3 regions of the Streptococcus halichoeri genome follow, and region 3 is predicted to be linked to each of the others. Evidence: predicted binding sites of a transcription regulator. Region 3 holds the regulator's gene; each other region holds the start of a gene.
The links. The regulator Rex, encoded in region 3, represses fermentation and respiration genes when NADH is low (regulators of the CRP and FNR family bind a similar motif). The targets are predictions, from matches to a motif close to TTGTGAANTANTTCACAA.
Positions count from the first base shown of each region.

Region 1 (10,429 bases), 910 kb from region 3:
AAAGGTTATTAGCCATGGCCACCCCCGAAACAGCAACTAAGGAGATTTTAGCAATTAAATAACTATCCACTAACCCCATCAGCATTTGGAGAATATTTTCCACCATTGCTGGCAAGGCTACTGTTAACAACTTTCTTCTATTATTTGGCATATTCTATGTTCCTAATGATACCCTGCCAACTTAATTACTTAAAACCAAGCTAGATGGATTGACTGACTGCGACCTATTTTTACTGTTTACCCGTCTATAGCTGCCGCAACCATTAAAGACAGGTCCTCCCCCATCACCAAACCAAGAGGGAAAAAGCTTAGCCAAGCAGCAGCGCTCGTCATTTGACTAACCATATAAGCTTTTGTTTATACTAGCCAGAAGCTTAAAGGCACTCAGTCAGCTAACCACCCTAACAAGGTGCGTGTTTTTTGTAGGGTGATTGATGCCTGATAACATCCACCTCAAAAAGCAATCATTTCATTTTCTACAGGATATTCTTTTCTTATTTCTACTGTCATCATATCTAAAAAGGCGGGGCATTTCAACCAGGAACACAATGCTTAGCTACCTGATCTGCACCAAAAATCTGCCAATTAGTGTGCCTTACTAGATCTAAGGAGATTGACTGACCAGCTTTTTTCTTCCTTTAAAATCACAAGAATAAAGAGAGCAAAAAAAGAGACAACGAACGAAAAAAGCTCTGTAACATCTATCATGTATTACCTAGCCTTAAGTGCAATAATGACCAAAGACAGGGCTAACTTGGGCTTGATTCTTCATCTCCTCACTAGAAGCGAAGAACCCTAAAAAGACAGGAAAGCAATTTTTCCTGTCTTTTTTACTAAGTTATGGCAAGAGCATGTGTTCGCCCCAAGCTTGCCAAACCTATTTCTTATACGTCACGAGCGAGTTATTTCCAAAAAGCTGATAACTGACTATTTTAATAGGAAGAAAACTACCATTGATACTTTAGCACTGTCCTTACAAGCTAAAAGCTGATACTGACGTTAGCTGTGTTAGAGAGCGGTAAAATCTAAAACTTTACGGCCTTGAATTTTGCCTGCTTCCATTTCATCAAAGACTTGAGGAGCAGTATCCACACCGACAGTTTCGACTACTGGTACCACAAGGCCCTCAGCTCCAAAGGCAAAGGCTTCTTCTAAGTCTTTACGTGTCCCAACTAGTGATCCAACTACTCTGATACCATCTAAAACAGTCTTCACAATTGAAAGTTCCATATATTCTGATGGTAAGCCAACGGCAACGACTGTACCACCCGCACGCACACTGTCAATGGCTTGATTGAAAGCAACTTTGGAGACTGCTGTCACGATTGCTCCATGACAGCCACCTGTTTTTTCTTGGATATAGGCTGCAACATCTTCGATTTCTTTGCCGTTAACCACAAGATCCGCACCAAGTTTTTTTGCTAAGGCTAATTTATCATTGTTGATGTCCACTGCAACCACATGCGCATTGAAGACCTTTTTGGCATATTGTACTGCCAAGTTACCTAGACCACCTGCACCAAAGCAAACAATCCATTGACCAGGAGCTGCTCCAGCTTCTTTGATAGCTTTGTAGGTAGTAACTCCTGCACAGGTAATGGAGGATGCTTGGGCAGGATCAAGACCTTCAGGTACTTTTACTGCATAATCAGCAGTAACCAAGGCGTATTCACTCATTCCACCATCAACGGTGTAACCAGCATTTTTGACACTACGGCACAGCGTTTCACGTCCTGTGGTACAATACTCACAGTGGCCGCAACCTTCAAAAAACCAAGCAATAGAGACACGATCACCTACTTTAAGTGAATCGACCCCCTCACCAATTTCTTCTACTATACCAACACCTTCGTGTCCTAAGATCCGACCTGGCACTTTCCCAAAATCACCATGAGCAACGTGTAAATCGGTGTGACAGACCCCACAATATTCCACCTTAACCAGTGCTTCACCATGGCCTACCTTTGGTCGTTCATGATCTACAACCTCAACTCCAGTACCTTCTTTGTTAACAACTACGGCTTTCATAACAATCCCTCCTTAATGTTAATACAAATGGTTATGGCTATAACATCATTTTGTAACCGTTTTCCAAATACATTGTACTTTATTTCACATACTCTGTCAACAAAATTAGTTATTCTTACTGAAATTTTCTGAAAATATACTTTACCAGTTAACAATACCGTCTAATCTCTCTAAAACTTATCTGCTTAGCACCCGACGCAAATCCCACAAAGAAAAGGTGCGACTAAAAAGTCAGCACCTAACGACAGCAAAAAGAGCTGGTCCGCTTAGCTGTTGCGTAAAGGTAGCAAGCGGCAAGTCTGCTTAGCTAGCATTTCCACAGAAAAAGCCAATTCAAAAGAGCGCAAGCTAGGAGTTGTAAGGTTTGATGCAGACTATTGGCTCCTAGCTGACCTTAAGTAATACTGCAGCGCGATGACACAAAAGAGCCAGCACCCTTGTCCTTGCTGACTCTACTTGCATTATAGTAACCAACGCCCTTATTTGAGACGGCCTGGGCGTTTGGCATAGCCATAGTAGGCATCGGCCATAATTTCTTCCATGTCGGCTACCATTGGTAAGCGTGGGTTGGCTGGTGAGCATTGATCTTCGTAAGCCAGCAGGGCAATGTCATGCAGGCTATCCATCCACTCTTTTTCGTCAATGCCTTGATCTTTGAAGTTCATCTTAATACCAACTGCAACACCTAGGTCATAGACAGCTTGGGCGTAAGATGCCACTGCCTCTTCTGGTGTGGAAGCTGGCAGGCCAAGTAAGCGAGCAATGTCTTGGTATTTTTCATCAGCTTTCCAATAATTGTATTTTGGCCAGGTTGAGGTTTTAGAAGGGCGCGTACCATTGTAGCGGATGACATATGGTAACAAGATGGCGTTGGTGCGGCCGTGCACGGTATGATGGACCCCACCGATTTTGTGGGCCATAGAGTGACTCATACCCAAAAAGGCGTTAGCAAAGGCCATACCAGCCATGGTAGAAGCATTGTGCATTTTCTCACGCGCTTCAAAATCAGCATCGTTTACAGAACGCACCAGATAATCAAACACAATCTTGATTGCTTGTAGGGCTAAGCCATCTGTAAAATCATTAGCCATTTGAGATACATAGGCTTCTGTTGCATGGGTAAGAACATCCATACCAGTATCAGCAGCAATAAAGCCTGGAACTGACATCACTAAGGATGGATCGACAATCGCAATCGTTGGTGTCAATGAGTAGTCTGTAATAGGGTATTTACGATTAATTTTCTTATCAGAAATAACGGCAAAGGGTGTTACTTCTGATCCGGTTCCAGAAGTTGTTGGAATAGCAATGAATTTGGTTTTCTTACCGAGTTCAGGGAACTTAAAGGCACGCTTACGAATGTCCATGAATTTTTGCACAAGGTCATGGAAGTCAACCTCAGGTTGTTCATAAAAGAGCCACATAACCTTAGCTGCATCCATTGGAGAACCACCACCAAGAGCAATAATGGTATCTGGCTGGAAGGTCCGCATAAGCTCGGTTCCCTTTTGAACGGTTGTAATATCAGGATCTGGTTCCACATCTGAGAAAATCTGATAAACCACTTTGTTACGGCGCAAATCAAGTTGCTCAATAACACGATCTAAGAAACCAAGCTCAACCATAGCATGGTCTGTCACAATCATGACCCGTTCGACATCACGCGCTTTTTGTAAATATTGAATAGAATCACGTTCGAAGTATGTTTTTGAAGGAACCTTAAACCATTGCATATTATTTCTACGTCTTCCTACCTTTTTAATGTTCAAGAGGTTGATGGCACTAACATTATCTCCTACAGAGTTACGGCCATAAGAACCACAACCAAGTGTTAATGATGGAATGAAAGCATTGTAAACATCGCCAATTCCACCAAAGGTTGACGGAGAATTCCAGATAATCCGCATAGCTTTCATGACGGTACCAAAACGCTTGGCTAGGGCACTATCTTTGGTATGAATAGCTGCTGAGTGGCCTAGGCCATTAAATTCCACCATTTGCCGGGCCTTATTAAGACCATCCTCAGTTGACTCTGCCCTAAGAACAGCGATAACTGGTGATAATTTTTCACGGGTAAGGGGTTCTTGTACGCCAACTTGTGCACATTCTGCTGCCAAGATATTGGTGCCTTCTGGCACTGTAAAGCCTGCTTGCTCAGCAATCCAGCTTGCTGGTTTACCAACAATATCAGCGTTTAATTTGGCACCTGAACAATCTTTGCTGTTTGCTTTGACACCAAAGCAAAATGCTTCAAGCAGAGCTTTTTCTTTTTTATTAACAAAGTATGTTTTATAGGATTTGAATTCCTCAACAAAAGCATCATAAATCTCATTATCAATAATAACAGCTTGCTCAGAAGCACACACCATTCCATTATCAAAGGATTTGGACATGACAATATCATGAGCAGCTTGTCGAATATCAGCGCTTTTTTCAACATAGGCTGGAACATTACCAGCACCAACGCCAAGAGCAGGTTTCCCACAAGAGTAAGCAGCCCGCACCATCGCATTTCCACCAGTAGCAAGAATGGTGGCAATACCATCATGATTCATCAAGGCATTGGTTGCTTCCATAGAAGGTTTAGTAATCCATTGAATACAGTTTTCTGGCGCCCCTGCTGCAACCGCTGCATCACGCACAATTTGTGCGGCATGAGCCGATGATGCTTGAGCGGAAGGATGGAAGGCAAAAATAATGGGATTGCGTGTTTTTAAGGCAATCAATGATTTAAAAATAGCGGTTGAAGTCGGATTGGTGGTCGGCGTAATACCACAAATCACACCAACTGGTTCAGCAATCAGTGTTAACCCTGTAACTTCGTCTTCTTCAATGATACCAACAGTTTTAGTGTGGCGCATGTTGTTAACCACGTGTTCACAAGCAAACAAGTTCTTAGTTGCTTTGTCCTCAAAAACACCCCGTTTTGTTTCTTCAATTGCATGTTTAGCTAAAATACCATGGGCATCAAGGGCAGCCACCGAAGCCTTAGCAACAATATAGTCCACTTGTTCTTGATTTAATTGTCGAAAGGCATCTAAGGCAATCAAACCTTTTTCGACGCGTTCATCAACGTGTGCTTGTGCTTCTTGTTGTTTTTGTTCAGGCGACATTTGTTGTTCCACCATTTGATTCTCCTCTTAAAATAAGATTGTTAAAAGTTTCACAATTTGTTTACAAAAATAGTATACCACAAAAAGAAAGTTTGTAAATAGTTTCACAATAAAATGTGAACTTTTTTTCAAACTTTCAATTTTCCACCACCAGTTCCATTTTCTTTTCACATAAAATTAAGCTAAAGCCTTTAATCAAATCAATAAAAATGGCAAAAAGCCTTTATTTTTGGCTAAATGAGGCTTGAATCCGGCACTTTTGAACAGCAGACAGCAGTATCAACCAACTATATCCACCTTATGCCAGTATCAAAAACTGGTAGCCAGCCTTTGACGCCTTTTCTACTATACCTAGACAGCTTGCTCTACCCTAGTCCCGATGTTTTCAGGCTCTCTATCATTTTAGCACTATGATTTTTTGTCATTTGTAATGGGAATCTCCCCCACCACAAAGACCCGTAAAAGGAACTATTCGCTGACTTATGAGCAATTCTTGCCTCTTCTTTGACAGAAAGATTCCAAGTGCTCTCAGTCATCCTCCACAGTTTCTTTAAGGTAATTTAATTTTTGTAAAACAACAGGCAGAGTGGTCAAGGCTTCGTGCTTTTCTAGGACTGATATTCATTCTTGTGTATAGCTTAATTTAGCTTCAATAGTATCTTCTTAAGGTTTACTAGGAAACCCTACCTTAATCTCTTTTTCTGAATACTGGTAAATCGGCTTGCAAAAGGCCTTTGAATAGGGACTAATAGCTAAAGTCAACTGACTATCAAGCATACCATCATCTCAACTTTAGTGTAGCAAAAAAAGCCATCAAACGATGACTTTTTCAATAGGCTTTTGCTATTGTCTCTTCTCGTGCTTAGCTATAAGTCACCCGCTACAGTTGACAATGAACTTTCCTTTTACTGGCAGTTCTTGCTGCACGATAAGTGGCTAGTTGGTGTCCTTGTTAGCTGTCAACCCAATTTTGTTTATGTGTAGTGGATATAATTCTTTTAATAGGATTAGTTTTAGGCGTTTGTTTTTTCTCTTTTGGATTGATAAACGAGGACACCAGCACTAGTCATGGCAGCTAGCGCAGCTGCGGTAAAGAACGGGTTAGCCTTCTCACCGGTTGCTGGTAAGCGTTGAGCTCTTGGAGCAACAACGGTTGCTGGTGCAACCTGAGCTCTTGGCTGCGCTGCCTTAGGTTGGTTATTAGTGTCAGCTGGAGCTGGTTGTTGCTCTTGTGGTTCTTGCTTAGGTTGGCTTGGCTGTTCTGGTTGGTTAGGAGTAGGAGTTTGAGGCTGCTCAGGTTGCTGAGGAACGTGTGGACGTTCTGGCGCAGGCTGAGGTTGAGGGGTCACCTCTGGTACTTGAGGTTGATCAGGTGTATGTGGTGGATCAACTTCTGGCTCGTCAGGGATTTGTGGAGTTCCCTGTGGGCCTTGCTCACCACGATCACCTTTTTCGCCTTTTGGTCCAGGTGCGCCATCATGGCCGTCTTTACCATCATGACCGGCCTCACCTTGCGGACCTTGGATACCTTGGTCACCCTTAGGTCCGATTTCCCCTTGAGGGCCTTGTTCGCCACGGTCTCCCTTATCTCCCTTAGGGCCGATTTCTCCTTGAGGCCCACGCTCACCTTGAACACCAGGTGCGCCATCATGACCTGCTTCACCTTGAGGACCTTGGATGCCGCGGTCTCCCTTGTCACCCTTAGGACCTTGAATGCCTTGAGCACCGTCATGACCAGGTTTTCCTTCAGGTCCAACTGGGCCTTGGGGACCAACTGCACCACGGTCACCGGTTTCACCCTTGTCACCGCGTGGGCCTTGAGGGCCGACTAATCCAGGATCGCCTTTTTCGCCTTTTGGTCCCTGCTGACCAGTAGCACCTTGGGGGCCGCGCTCGCCACGAGCACCAACTGCACCAGGTTCTCCGCGTTCGCCATTTTTACCAGCAGGTCCGACAGGACCTGCTTCGCCACGAGGGCCGGGTAAACCAGGTTTCCCTTCAAGACCGCGTTCACCACGTGGCCCTGCAGGACCAGCTGGGCCTGCGGGACCCGTTTCACCACGCTCTCCACGTGCACCATCTGCGCCACGAGGACCAGGAATTGGCTTTTTAAGAATTTCTGGCTGGACAGCGTCTCGCCAGGTCCACTCACCTTGCATATATTGTTTTAAAAAGTCCTCAAGTTCGTCTAGGTAGTCTTTTATAGAATCTGTCGTCCAAGTGTTTCCAACTCTCGGGAACTTCCCAGGCTTCAAACTATCTTCCACTTTTGGAAAATTGGGAACAACTTTGTTAAGGCGTTCTCCTGCCTGAATTATTTTAGCTGCGGTTTCTATTTGTTCCTCTGCTTTAACACTTACCCCCCCCCGAGGGTTACTAAAAGGGCTGCGGCTGAGGTGAGTCCATAGCGGCAGACCAGACGATGGAGGCTTTTCGGTTTGCTTTTCAATTGTGTTTCTCTCTTTCTTCCCTATAAATTAGAAATTCTTCTCCTTAATGAGTATTTCACTCAGAGTATTATAAGGGAATGGGAATATGATTTGAAGGTCGCAGGAATGTACTTTCTATTATTTTGTGACCTTATCATGCAAAAACTGTCCTCTGTGGCTTTTGTATCAGAGTCTGTGACTGTTTTTGTTGAAGACACCCTATCTAAAGGTTCAATTTTTTTAAAACAAAAACAAAGAAGGACGATTGCAGAAAACCCACTGAACAAGCCATCAAACGATGACTTGTTCAGTGAGCTTCTGCTATTGTCTCCTCCTTTGTTATCTGCCCCCCTACTGGCCTGGCCGTTAGCTCTCGTCTATTTTGGTAAAAGTCACTAACTTCCCACACCTGAGCACGTTTTAGTTTTTTAAACAGCTTGCTCAGCAGATGATGCAGTTCAAAGCAGCATGGGCTTATTTTGCTTGATGCTTAGCAACTTCTTGAATCGCCTTTTGAATAGTGGACACATAGAGCTCCGCTCCTTTTGGCGTCGCATTGCTGTAGTGCACACCATCGCTCCCATCCCAAATATCAGTAGTTTCAACAGCGACCTTGTACCAATCGGCAAGGCCAACATAAGAGTATTTCTTAGCTAGTTGCAGTTCATAATTCCGCACTTCAGCCACCTGGGCTAAGTTTTTAGCATTATAGGGCGAGACTAGGACCAAACGATGCCCTTTTGGCAATTTATCAATAAACGCCTCAAGATCTGCCTTATAATTGTCTAAAGAATTAACACCGACAGCAAGGACTACCGTTTTTGAAAGCGATTTATTCTTAATACGATTGTCATAAATACTAAAAGCCCGCACAAAATTCCGACTAACCGCCGCATCTAGCTGCGCCGCCGGCATCAAACGTGAAAAGGCATCGCTCGAACGAAGGGCTACCGAATCACCGATAATACTAATATCACTCAAAGCATTGGCATCGCCAGCTGCCAAAGTATGGGTGCGATTCAGCTTACTTTGATTCTGCTGCAGGGTTCCGACCAATAGCTCCTGCTCAAACTGGCCGACTTGTGGAGCTGTCGCGCTCCGACCCAGCAACACAACAAACAAGACCGTAGCCGCTAGAATCAACCAGGGCTGATAAGTCCGAACGTCAAGTTCATAGTCAAATATCCTTGGCTTCTTCCCAGCAATAATAGGCTCAAGAACATAGTAAGATAGGCTCGAGAATAAAACTGAAAAGAATAAGGTTAAAAGAACCGCCAACCAGTTGACCATCAACTGAGAAAAGATGATGTAAAAGGGCCAGTGAAAAAGATACATCCCATAACTTATATCTGCAATATAAGTGACAATTGCTGGCTCATCAATCTGAGGTGTTTGCTCATGCAAGACACGGGCTGCATAAATCATGATTGCCGTAAATAATGAGGCCAACACAAAACCAAAAAGATAAGTAGTCCGATGGTTAAAATCAAGCCCCAGTGTCAAAACAAATAGTAGAGCAAAGGCGCCCACCATCGCTGCAATGACATACTTACGCGGCCACAGACGAACATTTTTTTGAAAACGAATAGTGGTATCCCTAATCCCTGTCGTAGTTGCAAACATCGCTCCCAAAAAGAAAGGAAAAATATGTGATAGGCTAGAGAAATACAGCAAGGAGTAGTTATTACCCACAAAGAAGGCTCTAACAAACATTGTCAAAAAGCTAATCCCAAAAATAAAGCTGGAAATAATAAAGAGTAGCCCCCGAAATTGACTATGTCCCCGCTTTTGCTTGGCTAAAAGCCAGACTGCTAAGCCCCACAAGACATAAAAATGCACTTCAATCGCCAAACTCCAAGTGTGTACAAAGAGATGAGGGATAAACTGACTCTCATAACTACTACCAGATAAGATCTCATAGTAATTCGTCGCAAAGCCAATAGCTGCCGCCATTTGACCGCCAATAGCTGCAACAAAATCACGCTTGACCAAAAACGTAAAGGGAATGACAAGCAAGAGCATTAAGGCCAGCGGTGGCACAATCCGATAAAAGCGCCGCCGGTAAAAGCCAATCAAATCTATTTTTTCCTTTGTCGCATACTCATCAATCAGCAAAGCCGTAATAAGATAGCCCGAAAAGGTGAAAAAGACATCAACGCCAATAAACCCACCCGGAAAACTATTTTTAAAAAAATGGTAAAGTAAGACCAGTGTTAGACCTGCTACCCTAATGAATGAAAACCATTTTATTCTCATTTTTGATAAATCCCCTGTTTAAACGTTCCTTTATATACTTTGTTGTTTTTTGCTTTTAGGACACCTTGACCATTAGGTTCGCCATTAGAGAATTCACCCTTGTAGTACCAGCCATTTTTGGCTTGAAAAGTGCCTTGACCATCAAAGGTACCGTTAACAAAATCACCTGTATAGGTATCGCCATTAGCATACACCAACTTACCCTGTCCGTTCATCCGATGATTGACCACATAGCCTGTATAGGTTATTTTTCCCTTATCATAGGTCAATGCGGCATGTGATTTTGTCTTTAATGTCAACACTGACAGCCCACAGGCAACAATTATTATTATTGAAAGCACTTCTACATGTACCCGTGTCACTTGGAGCCAATTGCTACTAGCGAAAGCTTGCCATTTATCTTTGAACTGCTTTAGCCCTTTTTCACTTTTCATCCGTTTCAATTCTTTCTAACCATTCTTGACAGCCTTTTGTCACTAAGGCATAAGTTTCCTCAAAATCACCTGTATACCATGGATCAGGCACACCCGCCTGATTAAAAAGAGCAATTTTTGCGGCATCTTTAGGCGAAGCTATGGCATATAAATCCTCAACATTCGACTG
Region 1 covers NZ_CP081502.1:279,427-289,855, forward strand. Annotated here, with positions in the region: gene K5J94_RS01450 (MATE family efflux transporter) at 1-151, opposite strand, end outside; gene adhP (alcohol dehydrogenase AdhP) at 1,009-2,028, opposite strand; gene adhE (bifunctional acetaldehyde-CoA/alcohol dehydrogenase) at 2,508-5,156, opposite strand; gene K5J94_RS09585 (LPXTG cell wall anchor domain-containing protein) at 6,155-7,300, opposite strand; gene K5J94_RS01470 (acyltransferase family protein) at 8,045-9,826, opposite strand; gene K5J94_RS01475 (MORN repeat-containing protein) at 9,823-10,260, opposite strand; gene K5J94_RS01480 (low molecular weight protein-tyrosine-phosphatase) at 10,250-10,429, opposite strand, start outside.
Region 1: the regulator Rex is predicted to act here: its motif matches at 2,101-2,118, upstream of adhP (alcohol dehydrogenase AdhP).

Region 2 (10,429 bases), 280 kb from region 3:
GGGGCAATCCGATCTATAACTGGTTAGAGCATCAAAACACACATTTTGCCTGGTGGGTCTACCGCATTCAAGAAAGCTGCAAGATTTACGACAAGGTTCGCATTGATCATTTCAAGGGCTTTTCTGATTTTTGGGAAATTCCTGCCGGGGACCAAACTGCAAAAAATGGTCATTGGGAGGCAGCGCCTGGTTTGGAATTATTTAAGACTGTGCGTGAACAACTAGGTCAGTTGCCTATTATTGCAGAGAATCTGGGTTATATTGACGAAAAAGCCGAACACTTATTGGCCTCAACGGGCTTTCCCGGGATGAAAATTCTGGAGTTTGGTTTGTATGATGAAACTAGCCAAAGCATGGAATTACCTCATCACCATGAGCGTAACTGCATCGTCTACACGGGGACGCATGATAATGAGGTCGTCAATGGCTGGTATGAAAATCTAACCGTTAAACAAGCCCGATTTGTGCGCCGCTACCTTCACATGCATGAGGGTGAGCCGATTACCAAAGCGATGCTACGGACCATTTTTGCATCGGTTGGCGATACAGCCATCTTTTGCATGCAAGATTTGCTAGATAAGGATGCATCCAGCCGGATGAATAGGCCAAACACCGTTGGTGGAAACTGGCAATGGCGGATGCGGGCTTGTGAGCTGACCCAGGACCATATTGATTACCTGGTGGAACTAACCGAATTGTATGGACGTGCTTAAGCACACTAAAATTTTGAATTGAGGAAAAGAGAATCTAATGAACACATTTACAGTATTTGCCGAAAAACGTACAGGGCATACCCTGAGTCAATTGTCTAATAAAGAACTCTATCTGAGTCTATTAGAGTATGTCAAAGAACAAGCAGCTAAGAAGCCTAAAAATACGACTAAGCGTAAAGTTTACTATATTTCGGCTGAATTTTTAATTGGTAAGCTATTATCCAATAACCTGATTAATTTAGGACTCTATCAAACCATCAAAGAAGAGCTCGCACAAGCTGGTAAATCCATTGCAGAGATTGAAGATGTGGAACTAGAGCCGTCATTAGGAAATGGTGGCTTAGGGCGTCTTGCTTCATGTTTTATTGATTCCATGGCAACACTTGGAATTAACGGTGAAGGTGTTGGCTTGAACTACCATTGTGGCCTATTTAAACAGGTTTTTCGTCACAATCAGCAAGAGGCAGAACCTAATTATTGGATTGAAGACCAGTCTTGGTTAGTTCCTACAGAGGTTTCGTATGATGTGCCATTTCGTCATTTCACCTTGAAATCACGTCTTGATCGCATTGATGTTTTAGGTTACCAACGTGACACTAAAAATTATTTGAACCTATTTGACATTGAGGCTGTGGATTATGGCTTGATTAAACAAGGCATCAGTTTTGATAAAACGGAAATCAAAAAGAACCTAACCCTCTTTTTATACCCTGATGATTCAGATAAAAATGGTGAATTGCTGCGCATTTACCAACAATACTTCATGGTCTCTAATGCCGCTCAGCTCTTGATTGATGAGGCCCTAGAACGTGGCTCTAATTTGTACGATCTTCCTGACTATGCTTATGTCCAAATCAACGATACCCACCCATCAATGGTCATTCCTGAGTTGGTTCGTTTATTAACACAAAAGCATGGCATGACTTTTGAAGAAGCGGTAGCTATTGTTAGACAAATGGTAGGGTATACCAACCATACGATTTTATCAGAAGCCTTAGAAAAATGGCCAATCGATTACTTGCGTGAAGTTGTGCCTCACTTGGTTACCATTATTGAGCAACTAGACCAATTGATTGCGACAGAAGTTGACAATCCTGCTTTACAAATTATTGATAAAGATGGACGAGTTCATATGGCGCACATGGATATTCATTTTGCTACCAGCGTCAATGGGGTTGCTGCCCTTCATACGGAAATTCTTAAGACTAGCGAATTAAAAGAATTTTATCAACTTTATCCTGAAAAATTCAATAATAAAACCAATGGTATTACCTTCCGTCGCTGGTTAGAGTTTGCTAACCAAGATTTAGCTGCTTATTTGAAAGAATTAATCGGTGATGACTATCTTACAGATGGCACCAAATTAGAAAAATTATTGGCCTTTGTAGATGACCCTGCTGTGCATCAACGCTTAGCAGATATTAAGGCTAACAACAAGCTGGCCTTGAAGCGTTACCTTAAAGAGAACAAAGGCATTGATTTGGATGAAAACTCGATTATTGATACACAAATCAAGCGCTTCCATGAATACAAACGCCAACAAATGAATGCGCTATATGTCATCCACAAATACTTAGAAATCAAAAATGGCAAGTTACCTAAACGCAAACTGACAGTGATTTTTGGCGGCAAAGCAGCACCAGCCTACGTGATTGCTCAAGACATTATTCACTTGATCCTTTGCCTGTCCGAATTAATCAATAATGACCCAGAGGTAAGCCCATACCTCAACGTTCACTTGGTGGAAAACTATAATGTCACAGTAGCTGAACACTTGATCCCAGCATCTGATATTTCTGAACAAATTTCCTTAGCTTCAAAAGAAGCCTCAGGCACAGGTAATATGAAATTTATGCTCAACGGGGCCTTGACCTTAGGGACTATGGACGGTGCTAATGTAGAAATTGCAGAGCTGGCAGGTATGGACAATATCTATACTTTTGGTCAAGATTCTGATACCATTATTCGTTTGTATGCTGAAGGTGGCTATGTATCTAAACATTACTATGATAGCCATCCAGCAATCAAAGCAGCGGTTAATTTTATCATTAGCCCTGACATGTTGAAAATTGGTAATGAGCAACGTTTAGAGCGGCTTTACTTGGAATTAATCAACAAAGACTGGTTTATGACTTTGATTGATTTGGAAGATTATATCCAGACAAAAGAACGGATGTTGGCTGATTATGAAGACCAAGATCTTTGGATGACAAAGGTTGTGCATAATATTGCCAAAGCAGGTTTCTTCTCATCTGATCGCACTATCGAACAATACAATCAAGACATTTGGCAATCTTATTAAGCAATAATCAAAAATAGCCAGCTTAGGGTGACCTGTGAGAGGTCTACCTTGGCTGGTTTTTGCGAGTTGGTATTGTGATAAAATGTACAAGCTAATTTGTTGCTTGTCTGGCTTTTGGCAGGTTATAATAAAAGATAAAGCAAAAGAATAAAAGAATTGGAGATAACTTAACTGTGTCTGAAAACATTCGTGTTTTACTCTATTACAAATACGTTCCTATTGAAAATGCTAAAGAATATGCTGCGCAGCACTTGGAATTTTGTAAATCCATTGGTCTTAAGGGCCGGATTTTAATTGCTGACGAAGGCATTAACGGTACCGTCTCTGGTGATTATGAAACCACCCAAAAATACATGGATTGGGTGCACAGTGATGAGCGTTTTGCTGATCTTTGGTTCAAAATTGACGAAGAAAAAGAACAAGCTTTTCGGAAAATGTTTGTGCGTTACAAAAAAGAAATTGTTCATCTAGGCTTAGAAGACAATGACTTTGATCAGGATATTAACCCTCTAGAAACCACGGGAGCCTATTTAAATCCCCAAGAGTTCAAAGAAGCCTTGCTAGATGAAAATACTGTTGTCCTTGATACGCGCAATGACTATGAATATGATTTAGGTCATTTCCGTGGGGCTATTCGTCCTGATATTCGTAATTTCCGTGAATTACCCCAATGGGTACGTGATCATAAAGAACAATTTATGGAAAAACGGGTAGTTGTTTATTGTACCGGTGGTGTGCGGTGTGAAAAATTCTCAGGTTGGATGGTTCGTGAGGGCTTCAAGGATGTTGGGCAATTACACGGCGGCATCGCTACCTACGGTAAGGATCCAAAGGTGCAAGGAGAACTATGGGACGGTGCTATGTATGTCTTTGATGAGCGCATTTCGGTGCCTATTAACCATGTTGACCCTACCATTATCGGTAAGGACCATTTTGATGGTTCGCCTTGTGAACGCTATGTGAATTGTGCCAACCCATTTTGCAATAAGCAAATTTTTGCTTCTGAAGCAAATGAAGCCAAATACTTGCGCGGCTGCTCACCAGAATGCCGAGCTCATGAACGTAATCGCTACGTGCAAGAACATGGCTTAACGCGCACGCAATGGGCTGAGCGCTTAGCTGTTCTTGGGGAAGTCTTGCCTGAGGCAGTAACCGCCTAAGCTTGGCTACCTAACAGATAGGTTTTAACCTCAACTATCAGCGTAAAGAAAAACCTTTTGGTTCATTGGCAATGATAGCGAGTGACTGATACGATAACTAAGTAGGAGAGCAGCTAAAAAGCAGCTTTCCTTTTGTGCTTCTATAAGACCTGCGGTGCTATTATCTGCGACAAAATTGCTAGCGCTTTTTGCAAGCCAATAAAAAAAGAAACTGGGGAAGTCTCCAGTTCTTTTGTTGCTGCTTAACGGGATACACGACGACGTGCTGCCTTTTTGCGGTTTTCTTCGATGAATGCTTCTTTTTCTTCTTCGGGTTCAATAATCGTTTTTTTGATGGTCAAGAGCGCGCCAGCTACTGTAGCAGTAGTGGCAAGGACACCTGTAATGAGACCTTTGGCAAATGGGTATTTTTTCATAACGCTATTCTCCTGTAACATTTATTCTAACCTTTAGAGTGGTAACATCTATGGTATAATATATGTTAGCGAAAAAAGACCGAAATAGCAAGTGAAAGGGTATGCTTTGAAGATTTGACATGACAATAAAAGAACCAAGAAAAAAACTAATTGCAGTGGTCGGACCAACTGCCGTGGGAAAGACAGCTCTAGGGATTGAGTTGGCTAAGATGTTTAATGGCGAGATCATCTCTGGTGATAGCCAACAAGTCTATAAGGGGCTAGATATTGGTACCGCCAAAGCCAGTGCTAGGGAGCAAGCGCTGGTGAAACACCATTTAATAGATATTCGAGAGCCCTGGGAAAATTATTCTGTTTATGATTTCGTCCAGGATGCGACCAGGGCGCTAGATGACATTATGGCCGCTGGTAAGTTGCCGATTATTGTTGGGGGAACGGGCCTTTACATCCAAAGTTTGATTGAAGGTTATCACCTTGGTGGAGAGGTTGATCAGGCGGCTCTCTTAGCCTACCGCGCAGCCTTATCGAAACTGACAAACCAGCAACTCTATCAGCAAGTCAAAAAGGCCAGGCTTGCCATTAATGAGCCCAATCGCCGCCGAGCTATCCGGGCCTTGGAGCGCCATCGTTTTGCCACTAAGCAGCAAAATAAGCCTTTTCCCTATGAGGTCTTGCTCCTTGGGCTGACTGATGAAAGAGCCTCCTTATATGAGCGTATCAATCAGCGTGTTGATGGGATGGTGGAGCAAGGACTGTTAGCAGAAGCTGAGGACCTCTTCACGCATTTTCCTCATGCCCAAGCCAGCCGGGCGATTGGTTATAAAGAATTATTCCCTTATTTTGCCAGCGAAGCTAGTCTAGATGCGGCCCTAGCTCAGCTCAAACAAAATTCCAGACGATTTGCAAAGCGGCAATTGACCTGGTTTAGAAATAGGATGGCAGTGCCTTTTTACCAGATTTCTGAGCCGACCTACCCAGCTGAACTGGTGGCGGACGCGCAAGCCTTCTTGACTAAGAACTAGCCGATTAGCTGGTAATACCTAATCTTTGCTTAGATTTATGGTATAATAAATGTTACGGTATTTGGAGGTTTGGACATGAGCTTAATTGAGACACAAAACGCACAAGAACGCGTTGTTCTGGTTGGTGTGGCCTTACCAGATACACAACAATTTGAAATGTCAATGATTGAACTTGCTAGCCTTGCCCAAACAGCTGGCGCAGAAGTGGTTGCTAGCTATGAGCAAAAACGTAAAAAGTATGACAGCAAGACCTTAGTGGGCGCTGGAAAATTAAGCGAGATAAGCGCCCGAGTGGCAGCTGATGCAATTGACATGGTTATTGTCAATAACCGGCTCACGCCACGTCAAAATAGCCATTTAGAAGCTGAGCTTGGCGTAAAAGTGATTGATCGCATGCAATTAATTTTAGATATTTTTGCCATGCGGGCGCATAGCCATGAAGGCAAATTGCAAGTGCATCTGGCTCAATTGAAATACCTCTTGCCCCGCTTGATGGGGCAAGGAATTCTGCTTAGCCGTCAAGCTGGTGGTATTGGTAGCCGAGGACCTGGTGAGAGTCAGCTAGAGCTAAATCGCCGCTCAATTCGGCAGCAGATCGCAGATATTGAGCACAAGCTCAAGCAAGTCGAACAGAATCGCCAAATTACTCGTGAAAAGCGTTTGACTTCAGAGCCTTTTCGGATTGGTCTCATTGGTTATACCAATGCTGGCAAGTCAACGATCATGAATCTCATGACCGATCATGACCACTATGAGGCTGATGAATTGTTTGCGACTCTGGATGCTACGACCAAACAGTTATATCTACGAGACCACTTTCAGGCGACTCTAACTGATACAGTTGGTTTTATCCAAGATTTGCCAACAGAGCTTGTTGCTGCCTTTAAATCAACCTTGGAAGAAAGCCGTCATCTGGATTTGCTCTTACATGTCATTGATGCCAGTGACCCGCACCAGCTAGAGCAAGAGCAGGTCGTGTTAGAGATTCTTCGTGATTTAGGGATGCAACACATTCCTCGCTTGACCATTTATAATAAAATGGATTTAGCTCAAGCCTTTACAGCGTCAGCTTTTCCTAATATACAATTGAGCGCGCATGATCACTCTAGTCGAAAACGCTTACGTACATGGCTAGTTGAGCAGATTTGTGAATTGTTTATACCTTTTTCCATAAGTGTCGATCCGGCTGATTTTTATAAGCTATATGAGCTGCAAAAGGTTGCCTTCTTAGATGACTATCACTTCGAACAAAGAAAAGAAAACATCAAAGGCTATATCGCCTCAAAGAATAAATGGAGATTAGAAGGATTTTATGACTGATTATATTTCTTTGGCAATGCAATATGGGGGCTATACCTCAATGGATCAACAATACTTAACCACCATTATGCAGGGGGTGTCAGATCAAGAAAAGAAGCGGCTGATTACCCCTCCACCTAGTGTTTTAAATGCTTATTTTGCAGAAATATATCAAAAGCAGTCCCCTAAGGCAGCTACAGATTACTATTATCAGATGTCAAAAGCTTTGGGGCTATGCCAAGCTAATCCTAGTTTTTTTAAAGAATCTCTTCCTTTTGTACGTTTAAATGTCTCAGGCAAAGCTTATGGATATGTCTACCAAGAAGCAGAACAAGAAGAAGCCTTGGTTTTTTCTGAGGTGAATGAGCCAGTGACTGAGGCACTCTTATTTGAACTGGCGATGATTTTTCCGCATTATCTGGTTTATCAAGAAGCAAACCAGATTAAAATGTGTCTCAATGGCTTTACTGAGCAAAAGCGGCATAAAGAAGCGTTAGCCGATCACCTTTTGTCGCAAAAGTATCTCTTTGAGGATGGGACAGTTTTGCTGACTTCCTATAATCAAGAGGAGCTAATAGCCCTGGCTAAGTCCTACTCTGGTCAAAGATGCTATGGCTTTCACCAGCGGCAATACCAATTCTATATCAGCAATTAGAAAGTATAAGTTAATTTAATAATGGAAATACAGTTTTTAGGGACAGGTGCTGGCCAGCCGGCTAAGCAGCGAAATGTTTCGAGTCTAGTTTTAAAATTGCTAGATGAAATCAATGAAGTGTGGATGTTTGATTGTGGTGAAGGAACCCAGCGCCAAATTTTAGAGACGCACATTAAGCCTCGTAAAATTAAAAAAATCTTTATCACACATTTACATGGGGACCATATTTTTGGCCTGCCGGGTTTTTTAGCCAGCCGGGCTTTTCAAGCAAGTGAAGAGCAAACCGACATTGAGATTTATGGACCTGTTGGCATCAAGTCCTTTGTGATGACCAGCCTCAAGGTTTCTGGTTCAAGACTACCTTATCGCATCCATTTCAAAGAATTCACCGAAAATGATCTAGGTCTATTGATGGAGACTGATAAATTTTTGGTTTATGGAGAACAATTAGCGCATACGATTTTTTGTATTGGTTACCGTATTGTCCAAAAAGACTTAGAGGGAACCTTAAATGCTGAAGCTTTAAAAGCAGCTGGCGTGCCCTTTGGTCCTTTGTTTGGCCAGGTAAAAAATGGCCAAGATGTCGTCTTAGAAGATGGTAGGCTAATTAGAGCTAGTGATTTTATCTCTGCTCCGAAAAAAGGGAAAATCATTACGATTATCGGTGATACCCGCAAAACCCCAGCCAGCGTTCGGCTGGCCAGAGATGCGGATGTTTTAGTTCATGAATCAACCTATGGTAGAGGTGATGACCGGATGGCTCGTAACCATGGCCATTCTACCAATATGCAGGCTGCTGAGATTGCCAAAGAAGCAAAAGCCAAACGTCTCTTGTTAAATCACGTTTCTGCTCGGTTTTTGGGCCGCGCCTGTCGTCAACTGGAAAAAGATGCCGCAACGATTTTTGAACCCGTTAAGGTTGTCAAAGATTTAGAGGAAGTGAGTATTTAATGGCAAAACGAACTTTTTTGATTACAGGAGCTAGTGGTGGCTTAGCGCAAGCCATTATTCATCAATTGTCCACTGATGATTTCATTATTTTAGTTGGCCGAGATGCCCAAAAGCTGGCAACCTTATATGCTGAGATTCCTCATAAGGCCATTTATGCGATTGATATTAAAGATAGTCAGGCTATTGCTCTTTTAGTGGAAGAGATTGCGCAAAAGCATGGCCAAGTTGATGTATTGATTAACAATGCAGGCTTTGGTGCTTTTAAAAGCTATGATGCCTTTGACAGTGCAGAAATTGCCGAAATGTTTGCCGTCAATACTCTGGCAAGCATTACTTTTGCGCGTTTGATTGGCCATCGGATGGCTAGCAGAGGTCGGGGGCACATTATCAATATTGTGTCCATGGCTGGCCTGATTGCTTCTAGCAAATCAACAGTCTATTCTGCGACCAAATTTGCCATGATTGGCTATTCAAATGCCCTACGTTTAGAACTAGCTGATCAGGGTGTCTTTGTGACTACGGTCAATCCAGGGCCAATTGCGACAGGCTTTTTTGATCAGGCTGATCCGTCTGGTCAGTACTTGGCTAGCGTGAGCCGTTTTACCTTACAGCCCCAGCAAGTTGCAAAGCGGATTGTCGCGGTTCTTGATCGGCCTAAGCGCGAACTCAATCTTCCCTTCTTATTGGCAGCGGCCAACACCTTTTATGCCCTCTTTCCACGGCTCTCAGATTTTTTTGCACGAAAGGTCTTTAATTATAAATGATCACAGCTACTTATCAATGGGCCCTAGCTAAGGAAAAGCCAGATGCTGGCTTTTTTAAGCTTGCTAAGAACCAGGGACTTAGCCAGGCAGCGGCCCAGTTAGTTTATCAAAGGGGCATCCGCACAGCAGAAGATTTAACAGCTTTTTTGACCGCTGATTTAGCTGATTTGCATGATCCCTATTTACTTCATGATATGGCAAAAGCAGTGCCGCGCATTCGCCAGGCGATTGAGCAGGCAGAAACGATTTTAGTGTACGGCGATTACGATGCCGATGGAATGACGTCTGCCTCAATTGTGCAAGAAACACTAGAGATGCTAGGAGCCCAAGTGCGGACTTATTTGCCTAATCGTTTTAGTGATGGCTACGGGCCAAATCAAAGTGTCTACAAATATTTCATAGAACAAGAAGACGTCTCCTTGATTATCACTGTTGATAATGGCGTGGCTGGCCATGAGGCGATTGCTTACGCGCAAGCCCAGGGAGTTGATGTCATTGTCACCGACCACCATAGTTTACCTGAGGCTTTGCCAAAAGCTTTCGCGATTATCCATCCAGAACATCCAGATGCCGATTACCCTTTTCACTATTTAGCGGGCTGTGGCGTTGCTTTCAAATTGGCTTGTGCCCTTTTAGAGAGTATTCCCACAGAGTTTTTAGATTTGGTAGCCATTGGCACCATTGCTGATATGGTGAGCTTGACCGGTGAGAATCGCATTTTGGTTAAAAATGGACTAGCCGTCTTACGCCAAACCGAGCGAATTGGTCTGCAAGAGTTGATGCAGCTCGCTGATGTTAAGCCTGGTGACTGTGACGAGGAAACCATCGGCTTTCAAATTGCGCCTGCCTTAAATGCACTTGGCCGACTGGATGATCCAAATCCTGCTTTGGAATTACTGACAGGTTTTGATGAGGAAGAAACCCATCAAATAGCCCTGATGATTCATGCCAAAAATCAAGAGCGTAAGGAGCTTGTCCAAGCTATTTATCAGGAAGCTTTAGAGATGGTGGACTTGGCCCAGCCTATTCAGGTTTTAGCCAAAAAAGGCTGGCATCCAGGCGTACTAGGGATTGTTGCTGGCCGCATCATGGAAGAAATCGGTCGTCCAGTTATTGTTTTGGGAATTTCTGATGATGAGCTGGCTAA
Region 2 covers NZ_CP081502.1:1,682,207-1,692,635, reverse strand. Annotated here, with positions in the region: gene malQ (4-alpha-glucanotransferase) at 1-713, shown strand, start outside; gene glgP (glycogen/starch/alpha-glucan family phosphorylase) at 751-3,015, shown strand; gene trhO (oxygen-dependent tRNA uridine(34) hydroxylase TrhO) at 3,189-4,175, shown strand; gene K5J94_RS07970 (DUF3042 family protein) at 4,418-4,612, opposite strand; gene miaA (tRNA (adenosine(37)-N6)-dimethylallyltransferase MiaA) at 4,711-5,613, shown strand; gene hflX (GTPase HflX) at 5,689-6,933, shown strand; gene K5J94_RS07955 (cystathionine beta-lyase) at 6,926-7,567, shown strand; gene rnz (ribonuclease Z) at 7,589-8,518, shown strand; gene K5J94_RS07945 (SDR family NAD(P)-dependent oxidoreductase) at 8,518-9,282, shown strand; gene recJ (single-stranded-DNA-specific exonuclease RecJ) at 9,279-10,429, shown strand, end outside.
Region 2: the regulator Rex is predicted to act here: its motif matches at 3,088-3,105, upstream of trhO (oxygen-dependent tRNA uridine(34) hydroxylase TrhO).

Region 3 (10,429 bases):
GAAATCTATCCAGATCAGGCCTTAGCAGCCGGTGCTTATATTGTCGGGACGGGCAGAAGCGATTTTCCAAATCAAATTAATAATGTGTTAGCTTTCCCTGGAATCTTTCGTGGTGCACTAGATGCGCGTGCAAAAACCATTACCATTGAGATGCAAATTGCAGCTGCTAAAGGAATTGCAAGTCTCGTCACGGACGAGGAATTATCACCCACTCACATCATACCTGGGGCGTTTGATGCGGGCGTGGCTGATCTTGTAGCCAAAAGTGTTCGTGATGCCACGGATCATAAGGTTTAAAAATGTTCTGTTGAAAGAATAACTAAGACTGTGACTACTTGTTACAGTCTTTTTAGACGCCTTGCCTTGGCTTGTTATCCCTTAATCAAAAGAAATAGGCTGTTCTTCAAAAAGCCTATAAACTAAAAAATAAATTAACGGCTCGTTTTCCTTCCTACTAGAGGCTAGTGGCTTGTTGGCTGAAACTGCCCCTAGAAACTTGACCTTAGCTTTGATACAATAGAAAGGTATTGAACAGAAATGAGGTCAAAATGGAAAATCATCAACGCGAATATCAATTCTCAAACGAGTCAATCATTGCCTTTGTCTGGCGTGGTGCCCTTGTTGGATTGATTGCAGGAATCGTTGTGAGTTTATTTCGCTTAATCATTGAAAAAGTAGGTGGTTGGGTTATCATGCTTTATCACCAGTCGCACCAGTTGCCCTACTTGTTAATCCTAATTACCTTAGGCTCAGCACTTGCTGTGGTACTTGCAGGCTACCTTGCCCATTTAGAGCCTGACATCAAGGGCTCAGGTATTCCCCACGTAGAAGGTGAACTAAAGGGTCTTCTGTCCCCCAATTGGTGGTCTGTTCTTTGGAAAAAATTTCTAGGTGGTATTTTAGGTATTTCTGCGGGCTTTATGCTGGGACGTGAAGGACCATCTATTCAGCTTGGTGCCATGTCTGCTAAAGGCTTAGCTAAGCGATTAGGCGCCAGTCACATGGAGCGCCGCGTCATGATAGCCAGCGGAGCAGCAGCAGGACTCTCAGCCGCCTTCAACGCGCCAATAGCTGGCCTCTTGTTTGTCGTCGAAGAGATTTACCATCACTTTTCCCGCCTCATTTGGATTTCTGCCTTAGTTGCCAGCTTAGTCGCCAATATCGTCTCGCTCAAAATCTTTGGCCTAACCCCGGTCCTAGCCATGCCTTCTGATTTGCCGACGTTGACCTTGAAGCACTATTGGTTACTCCTTATTTTAGGATTATTGCTGGGCTGTTTAGGCTATTACTATGAGGTTATTATTCTCAAGATCAGTCAGTGGTATCAAAGCTGCGCAAGCAAAATTGGCTTACCTACATCGCTGCAGGCCTTATTGACCTTGCCCTTTATTATCATGATTGGCTATTATTTGCCCATATTATTAGGTGGTGGCCATCAGTTAATTTTGCAGCTGGCCCAGGCTTCACAGCCGATCATGTTGTTATTAGTCTATTTTATTATCCGTTTTGTGATTAGCATGCTGAGTTTTGGTAGTGGCTTGCCCGGAGGTATTTTCTTGCCCATCCTCACCCTAGGCGGTTTAGCCGGTTTGATTATAGGCAGTCTTTTTATTCACTGGCAGTTGATTGATGCCAGCTATGCCACCCTTTTTATTGTACTTGGTATGGCCGGTTATTTTGCGGCTGTCTCCAAAGCACCATTAACAGGAATGATTTTAGTAACTGAAATGGTAGGTGATTTCAAACCCTTGATGGCAATTGCTGTGGTGACTTTTGTGGCCTATGTGATGATGGACTTACTAAATGGCCACCCTATCTATGAAGCTATGCTGGATAAGATGACTATTCAAAAACCAGCCCGCACCTTAGAACCAACCTTAATTGAACTCACCGTCACAGATAAAATTGCTGGAAAACAAGTCAAGGACCTTAATCTGCCTATGGACGTTTTGATCACAACGCAATTAAACCATCATCGCACCCAAGTCGTGACGGGCAATACACAACTCGAGGCGGGGGCTACCATTTTTGTGGTTGTCAACCAAAATGAATTAGGTCAAGTGCGCGAGCTTTTAATGTAAAAATGCTCAATGGATCAGTTTGGCAAAGAATCAGGACAAATACTGCTGGCTTTACTTGGTTTTTTTAAGCTTCAGTCAAAAAGTAGTGACTGAACATTTTTTCGATGCTAGATTGAAAAATTTTGAAAATAAGGGAAGTACCAGCACATGAAAATCATCATGATTTTCAAAAAAACAAAGTGAAAATGTGTGTAAGTAACAGCTTTTTGTTATACTAAATATATCTTTAAAAATAGGAAGGGATGTTTTAATGATTGAAACTGTTACACAAGAGTTGTTAGCCTATCAAAATGATCGCATCAAAGATTATGCAGACGCCAATACAAAGGTTGATAAGGATGCAATTGTGTTTGTGGGAGATTCCATTATTGAATTCTATCCTCTTCGCAAATATTTTTCGACCAGCAAGCCAATTTATAACCGAGGGATAGCAGGGATTGATATCCAATGGCTGATTGACCATCTTGATCAGCAGATACTTGAGCTTAGCCCTAGTCAGATTGTCTTATTGGTTGGGACTAATGACATTGGTTTAGGTCATTCTGAAACGCTTATTCTTAAGCGAATGCAAACATTAATTCAGTCTATTCGTGCTTTTGGTATTAAGGCTCCTATTACCCTCTTATCGATTCTTCCTGTCTCTAAAAACAGTCAATTTGCTAAAACGGTTAAGGTGCGCTCTAACGAGCTGATTGATGGGCTTAATCACGCGCTAGCACAATTAAACGATGTTGATTTTTTAGATGTCAATCATGTTTTAAAAGACGCAGAAGGAGGCTTGGCTGATTCCAATACAAAAGATGGCTTGCACCTTAATCTCAAAGGCTATGAACAAATATCTAGGGTTATTGGAGAAAAACTGTCTCTAGGAACAAAAGCATAATTCCCCCTCTTTGTTGTAAGGTCTTTGCGCAGCGATTTACCATAAAAAAGTTCCAGGCTAAGGCTTGGCTTTTTTACTTATCAAAGCTTACTTCAAGCTAATGCGGTAAACTATTTGATATTAGGGCCACATTTTGATCCTAAAAGGGGATTACTTGGTCCCCCTTTTTTAGTGGGAGAAACTAGTGTATAATGGTATTAATCATGATATGGGAGTTTTTATGAAATTAGAGAAAAAGCATTTTTATTATTTTATTTTGACCTTTGTGATCTGCTATGCGATTCAAGCTTATTGGGGTTTTGTTTCTAGTCAGGCTAACGTTGTTTTTAAAGCTTTATCTCCCTTCATTATGGGAGCAGGTGTGGCTTATGTCATTAATATTGTGATGTCATTTTATGAAAAAGCCTATGTTTCCCTTGTTAGATCGCATCCTAAAGCGCTGGCTTTTAAGCGGGCCATTGCGATGATCTTGGCTTATCTGACCTTTATTGGTTTAATTTTGTGGCTTTTTTCAATTGTGATTCCTGATCTTATTCATAGTTTAAAAACGCTGATGTCCATTGATCAAGGGGCCTTAACCAATATTGTTGAACACCTCAATCAGAACAAGGAAGTCAAGCACCTGGTGAATTACTTGGGGACAGATAAAGAACTCATTTCGCGTTTAAATCACTATGGTCAACAAGTCTTAAGTCAACTTCTTGGTGTTTTGACTAATCTGTTAACCTCTATGTCAACGATTGCAGCGACCATTTTAAATCTCTTCATTAGCTTAATTTTTTCCATCTATGTCTTAGCAAGTAAGGAAAAATTAGGCTTGCAGGGTAAGCTATTGGTGGATACGTATTTAGGCAGACACGCCAAAACTTTTAATAATGTTCGGTTGATTCTGCATCATCGCTTTTACCATTTCTTTGTTGGGCAAACCATTGAAGCAATGATTTTGGGGAGTTTAACAGCGCTTGGCATGCTAATTTTTCAATTTCCCTATGCAGCAACAGTGGGAGTATTGGTTGCTTTTACCGCCCTTATTCCGGTAATTGGTGCTTATATTGGCTTGGTTGTTGGCTTTGTCCTCATTGCCACACAGTCCGTCTCAGATGCTTGTCTATTTGTGGTTTTTCTTGTTGTCTTACAACAGTTTGAGGGGAATCTCATTTATCCAAAGGTTGTCGGCGGATCAATCGGATTACCAGGTATGTGGGTACTCTTAGCCGTTACACTAGGCGGAGCCCTGGGAGGAATATTAGGCATTTTGTTAGCCGTGCCTTTAGCTGCCACTTTTTACCAATTGATCAAGGACTATACTGTTTATAGGCATCAGCAGAAAAAGAACAGTCACACCAACTAATTCAGATGTCAGCAGGACTACAACAAAAAGGAAGCAAAACCGATAGGATAACATCGGCTTTGCTTCCTTTTTTATTGAGCAATTTCGAATGAATAAGTGGAGGTATTTCAATGTATTCAATAAAACAAGGAACGAATTCTTTATTACCTAGGGAAAAATTACTGCAATTTGGCTCGGAGAGTTTAAGCAATCAAGAATTATTAGCCATTTTTCTTAGAACTGGGAAAAAAAACAAGCATGTTATGGAATTGTCAGCCTATCTCTTATCTGAACTAGATAGTTTGGCTGATTTTAAAAATCGTTCATTGCAGGAATTACAAAATTTATCTGGTCTGGGAAAGGTCAAAGCAATTGAAATTAAAGCGATGATTGAATTAGGCTTACGAATCCAGCAATCAGTTGATAAAGACCAAAATCAACTTCTATCTAGTTATCAAGTCGCCCAAAAAATGATGTTTGTACTTGGTGATAAGCGTCAGGAACATTTGGTAGCCATTTATTTAGATACCCAAAATCGCATTATTGAAGAAAAAACCATTTTTATTGGCAGTGTCCGGCGTTCAATTGCAGAGCCTCGAGAAATTTTGCATTATGCCTGCAGAAATATGGCTACAAGCATCATTATTGTGCATAACCATCCATCTGGTGTTACCGAACCCAGTGAAAATGATTGGCAGTTCACTCAAAGAATAAGACAATCATGTGAACATCTAGGAATTACCTGTTTAGATCATATTATTGTTTCACGAACTTCTTATTATAGCTTTCGTGAAAAAACGGATATTTTATAGGAAAAGCCATAGTGTCATAAAATAGGGAAGAGCACCTGCGGCAGCTTTTATGACACTCTTAAGCTTACAAAAAAACCAGTCACACAAAAAACAGGAGTAGAATGAACTTACCTAGCACCAGTCACGTGACGTATTGCTTTAGGTACTTTTTTTCGAATTTCCTGTTATTTCCCTGACTGGTGGAGTAAATCAATTGTTTGATTAACGATTTTGATGCATAAAGTACAGCAGTGTTTGCAGTTCACTGGTTAAATCCACATATTGTACAATCACATCTTTTGGAACATTAAGATGAACTGGCGAGAAGCTAAGAATTCCTTTGATGCCAGCTTGGACCAATTGATCAGCTACATCTTGTGCTTCGGTACTTGGAACTGTTAAAATGGCAGTTTCAATTCCGGATTCTTGAATGTGTGTGTCGACACTTGTGATAGCATAAATCGGAATACCATCATCTGTTTTTGTTCCAACTAGAGGATTACTTTCTAGATCAAATCCCATCACGATTTGCATTTTATTGCGATCATGAAAACGGTAGCGTAAAAGAGCTCGACCGATGTTACCACAACCCACAAGTAATACATTGGTTGTGGAATGATCATTTAAAAGATCGGCAAAGAAGTTCATTAATTTGGTCACGTCATAACCAAATCCTCGGCGCCCCAATTCCCCAAAATAGGAAAAATCACGGCGTACCGTAGCAGAATCAATGCCCATAGCATCTGCAATTTGTTTTGAACTCGCTTTTTCAACTTGATCAGCATGAAAACGTTTAAAAATACGGTAATATAAAGACAAGCGCTTAGCCGTTGCCTTGGGTATAGATTTATCAATAACCACCTTGTTAGCTCCTTTTTGTTCATTATTCAGTCATTATCTAGCACTATTGTATCAAAAAGTTTGTGAAAGATGCAACAGCTAGACAATTTTTACTGGAAAAACACCCAGCAACAAAAAAACCAATAGTCCAAAACTATTGGTCACAAGTAAGTGCCCTCTGATAACGTTTAAAAACTCACTACCCTATACTAACTATCTTGAAATAACTATTTTGAGTAAGAAATAGTATCACTGTTAGACTTAGTATTTTGCCCTGCTTTGGTCAAGTTTAGATGACAAAAGCAGTAGCAATGAGAAAACTTTCAATCCTTGTTACATAGTCATAAGGAGTGGGATAAATTTTTTAAGAAATGTCATTACACTTGAGGGTGTTTCGTAAAAATCTGACGTTCTACTAAACTATCCATCAAAAAATAGAATTTATCTTGTAGGATATGGTGTTGCTCTGCTTTAAAAATATTAACCAAGCGCAAGCCGCTCTGATCAGTAATAGCCAATTTGAAGCCGTTCAACTCTTTGTTGATTGTAATTTTAAGGGGGAAACCCTCACCAGAATTAGGTATTTCTTCTAAGAGTCGGGTGAGTTCGTAATTCCCAATTTTATTTTGGATAAACGTATTATCTCGGAGGGTGTATTTTTTTACCGAAGGATTAAGCTTATAGCTGTAACGACAATCTTTTAAAGCGATTTCTTTTTCAAATGCCATGAGAAACGGATTAACCTTTCACTATTTTTTTTAATTCATGTGCTAAGATCTGTACTTCCTTTGTGGTGTTCAGATCGGAAAAACTAATACGAATAGATTCTCGTAAACGATTCGAGTCAGGACCGTAAAGAGCAGCTAATACATGACTTGGATCAACTGTGCCCGCGGTGCAGGCTGATCCTGTTGAGATAGCGATACCAGCTAAATCAAGCTGAGTGAGAATGGTGCCATTCACTAATCCTTTGAATCCTAAATTAAGAACGTGTGGAAGACGTTTATCTGAACCATTAACATAATAGGGAAGTCCAGCCAGCTGATCTAAGAGAAGGCTGTTTAGGGCTGTGACTTTTTCCCAGTTTTGTTCCATTTGGCGGTAGGCATCTTGTAAAGCTTGGGCCATGCCAATAATGCCAATCATGTTTTCAGTACCGGAACGCCGTTTTTCTTCTTGATCACCGCCATGCAATAAGGGATCCCAGATTAGATGATGGCTGTATAGAAAACCAACACCTTTTGGTCCATGAAATTTATGAGCGGAGGCTGAAAGCATGTCAATACCACTGTCTGCTAAATTGATTTTTGCTTTTCCAATGATTTGAACAGCATCAACGTGAAACACAGCTTGGTGGTTTTTGAGCAGCTGACCTACTTCATAAATAGGTAATAAATCACCAGTTTCATTGTTTGCGGCCATCATTGATACTAAAATGGTGTCTGGGCGTAGTGCTTCCTCAACTTGCTGTACCGAAATGGTGCCCTTTTGAGGCTCTAGATAAGTTATGTCAAATCCAAACTGCTCTTCTAGATAGGCCATGGTATGCAAAACAGCATGGTGTTCAATACTTGTCGTAATTAAATGACGCCCTTGTTTTTGGTGGGCTAAAGCATAGCCTTTGATTGCTGCATTATCACTTTCGGTTCCACCAGCTGTAAAGATCAGATCACGTGAGGCAACGCCTAATAAATCAGCAATGGTTTGTCTAGCCTCTCGTAGTAATTTATGAGCCTTTCGACCATAAGAATGAATACTTGAGGGATTACCAAAAGATGACATCATATAATTATTAATCGCAGTGATAACAGATTCAGTCATAGGGGTGGTTGCAGCATTGTCAAGGTAAATCATATTTATTAACTTTCTTCGGGTGTGAAAGAAAAGAGGGGACTAAGGGGCTTACGTTCGTGGATGCGGATAATCGCATCCGCAATCAGCTGGCTGGCAGTGATATAAGTGGTATTATTAGGAGTCCGATTAAGTGTTCTAATCGAATCAGTCACAAGAATATCTCTGATTGGAGCAGTTTCTAGGACCTCGGCAGCCCCATTAGCAAAGAGGCCATGGCTTGCTACCGCATAAATATCTGTTGCCCCTGCTCGCTCAAGAACTTTTGCAGCCTCTGCAAAGGTTTTTCCGGTGTTTAAAATATCATCAATGATAATAGCTTTTTTGCCTTCGACTTCACCAATAACATAGCCTTGTTCACGGTGTTTGTCATCTGCAGAATAATCAATAATCGCAATAGGAGAATTGAGGTATTCTGCTAAAGAGCGCGCTCGCTTAATCCCTGAATTTTTGGGACTAACAACCACAACATCTTCACCAGATAAACCAAGCTTGCAATATTCTTTGGCAAATAGTGGTATGGTAAAAAGATTATCTACAGGAATATCAAAGAAGCCTTGTACCTGTACGGCATGTAAATCAAGCGTTAATACTCGGTCAATTCCTGCCTTAGTTAACATGTTAGCAACTAGTTTGGCAGTAATGGGCTCACGCGATGAAGCAATCCGATCCTGACGCGAATAGCCAAAGTATGGTAAGACAATATTGATTGAATTAGCGCTAGCTCGCTTGCAAGCATCAATCATAATCAGCAATTCCCATAGATTGTCATTAACCGGGAAACTAGTTGATTGGATAATATAAATATCGTCTCCGCGGACAGTTTCTTCAATATTTATCATGATTTCACCATCAGAGAATTGGCGAGAAGAAATCTTTCCAAGTGGTATACCTGTTGCTGCAGCGATTTTTTCAGCAATTGGAAGGTTTGATGTGAGTGAAAACAATTTGATTTGCTTGTCAGCATACTGTTCTGCCATGAGAAAATGAGCTCCTTTAATTCGTTCATAAATCACCAGGTAAGACGATTTAATAGTTACAGTAAGTACTATTATTTTAGCAAAAAAAAAGAAAAAAAGCAGGTAATATGCTAAGTTTCTTGCCTAATTATTTTTGCGCTAAGGCTTGGCTAAAGCGCGCAACTTTACTTTTTGCAAAGATAAATGGTAGCTGGTTTTCTTGTAAAAAAGCATCAAAGTCTTTTTTTCCTTGTTCAGGATCGCTCACTTCTAATTCTAATTCGTAATCTGTTTTTCCTAAATAGGTATTTAGGTCTAATGCCATCTTACCAATTGACGTTTGCACTTCACGTCGTACTGTGGTTAGAGCTCCAAAGCAAGCAATTCTATCAAGTGCAATACCAGATTCTTGGATTAGCGCAGCAATTTCTGATGGTGGTAATTGATTAGAAGCTAAGATTGTTTTTGCTTGGTCAGAAGTGAGGGCTAAATTGTATTCGCGATTACCAACCGTTTCTGGCACTTTCAAAGTCAACTCCGCATGATCAGTAAATGTACGGATACGCAGGGACATTTTATGGGATTTCAGCTGAAAATTACTCGTGTCAAAATAATGATTTACCTGTGTAACAGGTGAGATGGCAATCATTTGCTTAAGTATTTTAACATAGTTTTCATAGCTAAGCAGGGTTTTATATTCAATTTCAAGCTCGGTCACTGTACATTCCTTTTGCTTTCTTTTTATGCTATAATTAATCTTATATCAAAGTCAACCGTTTGACAAGAAAGGAGCTAGCTTGTGGCTTTAGATTGGGAAATTTTCTTGGATCCATACATCCAGACAGTTGGAGAATTAAAAATAAAGTTACGCGGTATTCGCAAACAATTTCGTAAACAAAATCGTTATTCGCCAATTGAGTTTGTCACTGGGCGCGTCAAATCCGTCGACAGCATTAAAGAAAAAATGGTCCAACGGGGCGTCTTAGAAGAAAATATCGCCCGCGATATTCAAGATATTGCAGGCCTACGGGTGATGGTTCAATTCGTTGATGATATTGAAGAAGTGTTAGCTTTGCTGCGCAAACGTCAAGACATGACGATTGTCTATGAACGTGATTATATTCAAAATATGAAGTCAAGCGGCTATCGTTCTTACCATGTCATTATTGAATATCCGGTTGATACTATTGATGGTCAAAAAAAGGTCCTGGCTGAAATTCAAATCAGAACTTTGGCGATGAATTTTTGGGCCACGATTGAGCACTCATTAAATTATAAATATAATGGGGTTTTCCCTGAAGAAATTAAAAAAAGGTTAGAGACAACGGCTAAAATTGCTTTAGAATTGGATGAGGAAATGCGCAAGATTCGAAAAGATATTCGCGAAGCGCAATTATTGTTTGATCCGATTACGCGCAATTTTAATGACGGGGTCGGAAATAGTGATGACACAGATGAATTATACCGATAAAACTACCAGAGTCGCCATTATCGCTAATGGCAAATACCAAAGTAAGCGGATTGCCTCTAAATTATTCTCCGTTTTTAAAGATGATCCAGATTTTTACCTATCCAAACGAAACCCTGATATTGTCATTAGCATTGGTGGTGATGGCATGTTGCTTTCAGCCTTCCATATGTATGAAAAAGAACTCAATCACGTCCGTTTTGTCGGTATTCACACAGGACATCTG
Region 3 covers NZ_CP081502.1:1,398,270-1,408,698, forward strand. Annotated here, with positions in the region: gene K5J94_RS06670 (NAD(P)-dependent malic enzyme) at 1-297, shown strand, start outside; gene K5J94_RS06675 (ClC family H(+)/Cl(-) exchange transporter) at 549-2,081, shown strand; gene K5J94_RS06680 (SGNH/GDSL hydrolase family protein) at 2,332-2,964, shown strand; gene K5J94_RS06685 (AI-2E family transporter) at 3,185-4,315, shown strand; gene radC (RadC family protein) at 4,426-5,106, shown strand; gene K5J94_RS06695 (redox-sensing transcriptional repressor Rex) at 5,308-5,946, opposite strand; gene K5J94_RS06700 (DUF1831 domain-containing protein) at 6,303-6,653, opposite strand; gene K5J94_RS06705 (cysteine desulfurase family protein) at 6,664-7,779, opposite strand; gene K5J94_RS06710 (ribose-phosphate diphosphokinase) at 7,785-8,756, opposite strand; gene K5J94_RS06715 (CYTH domain-containing protein) at 8,884-9,453, opposite strand; gene K5J94_RS06720 (GTP pyrophosphokinase) at 9,535-10,206, shown strand; gene K5J94_RS06725 (NAD kinase) at 10,181-10,429, shown strand, end outside.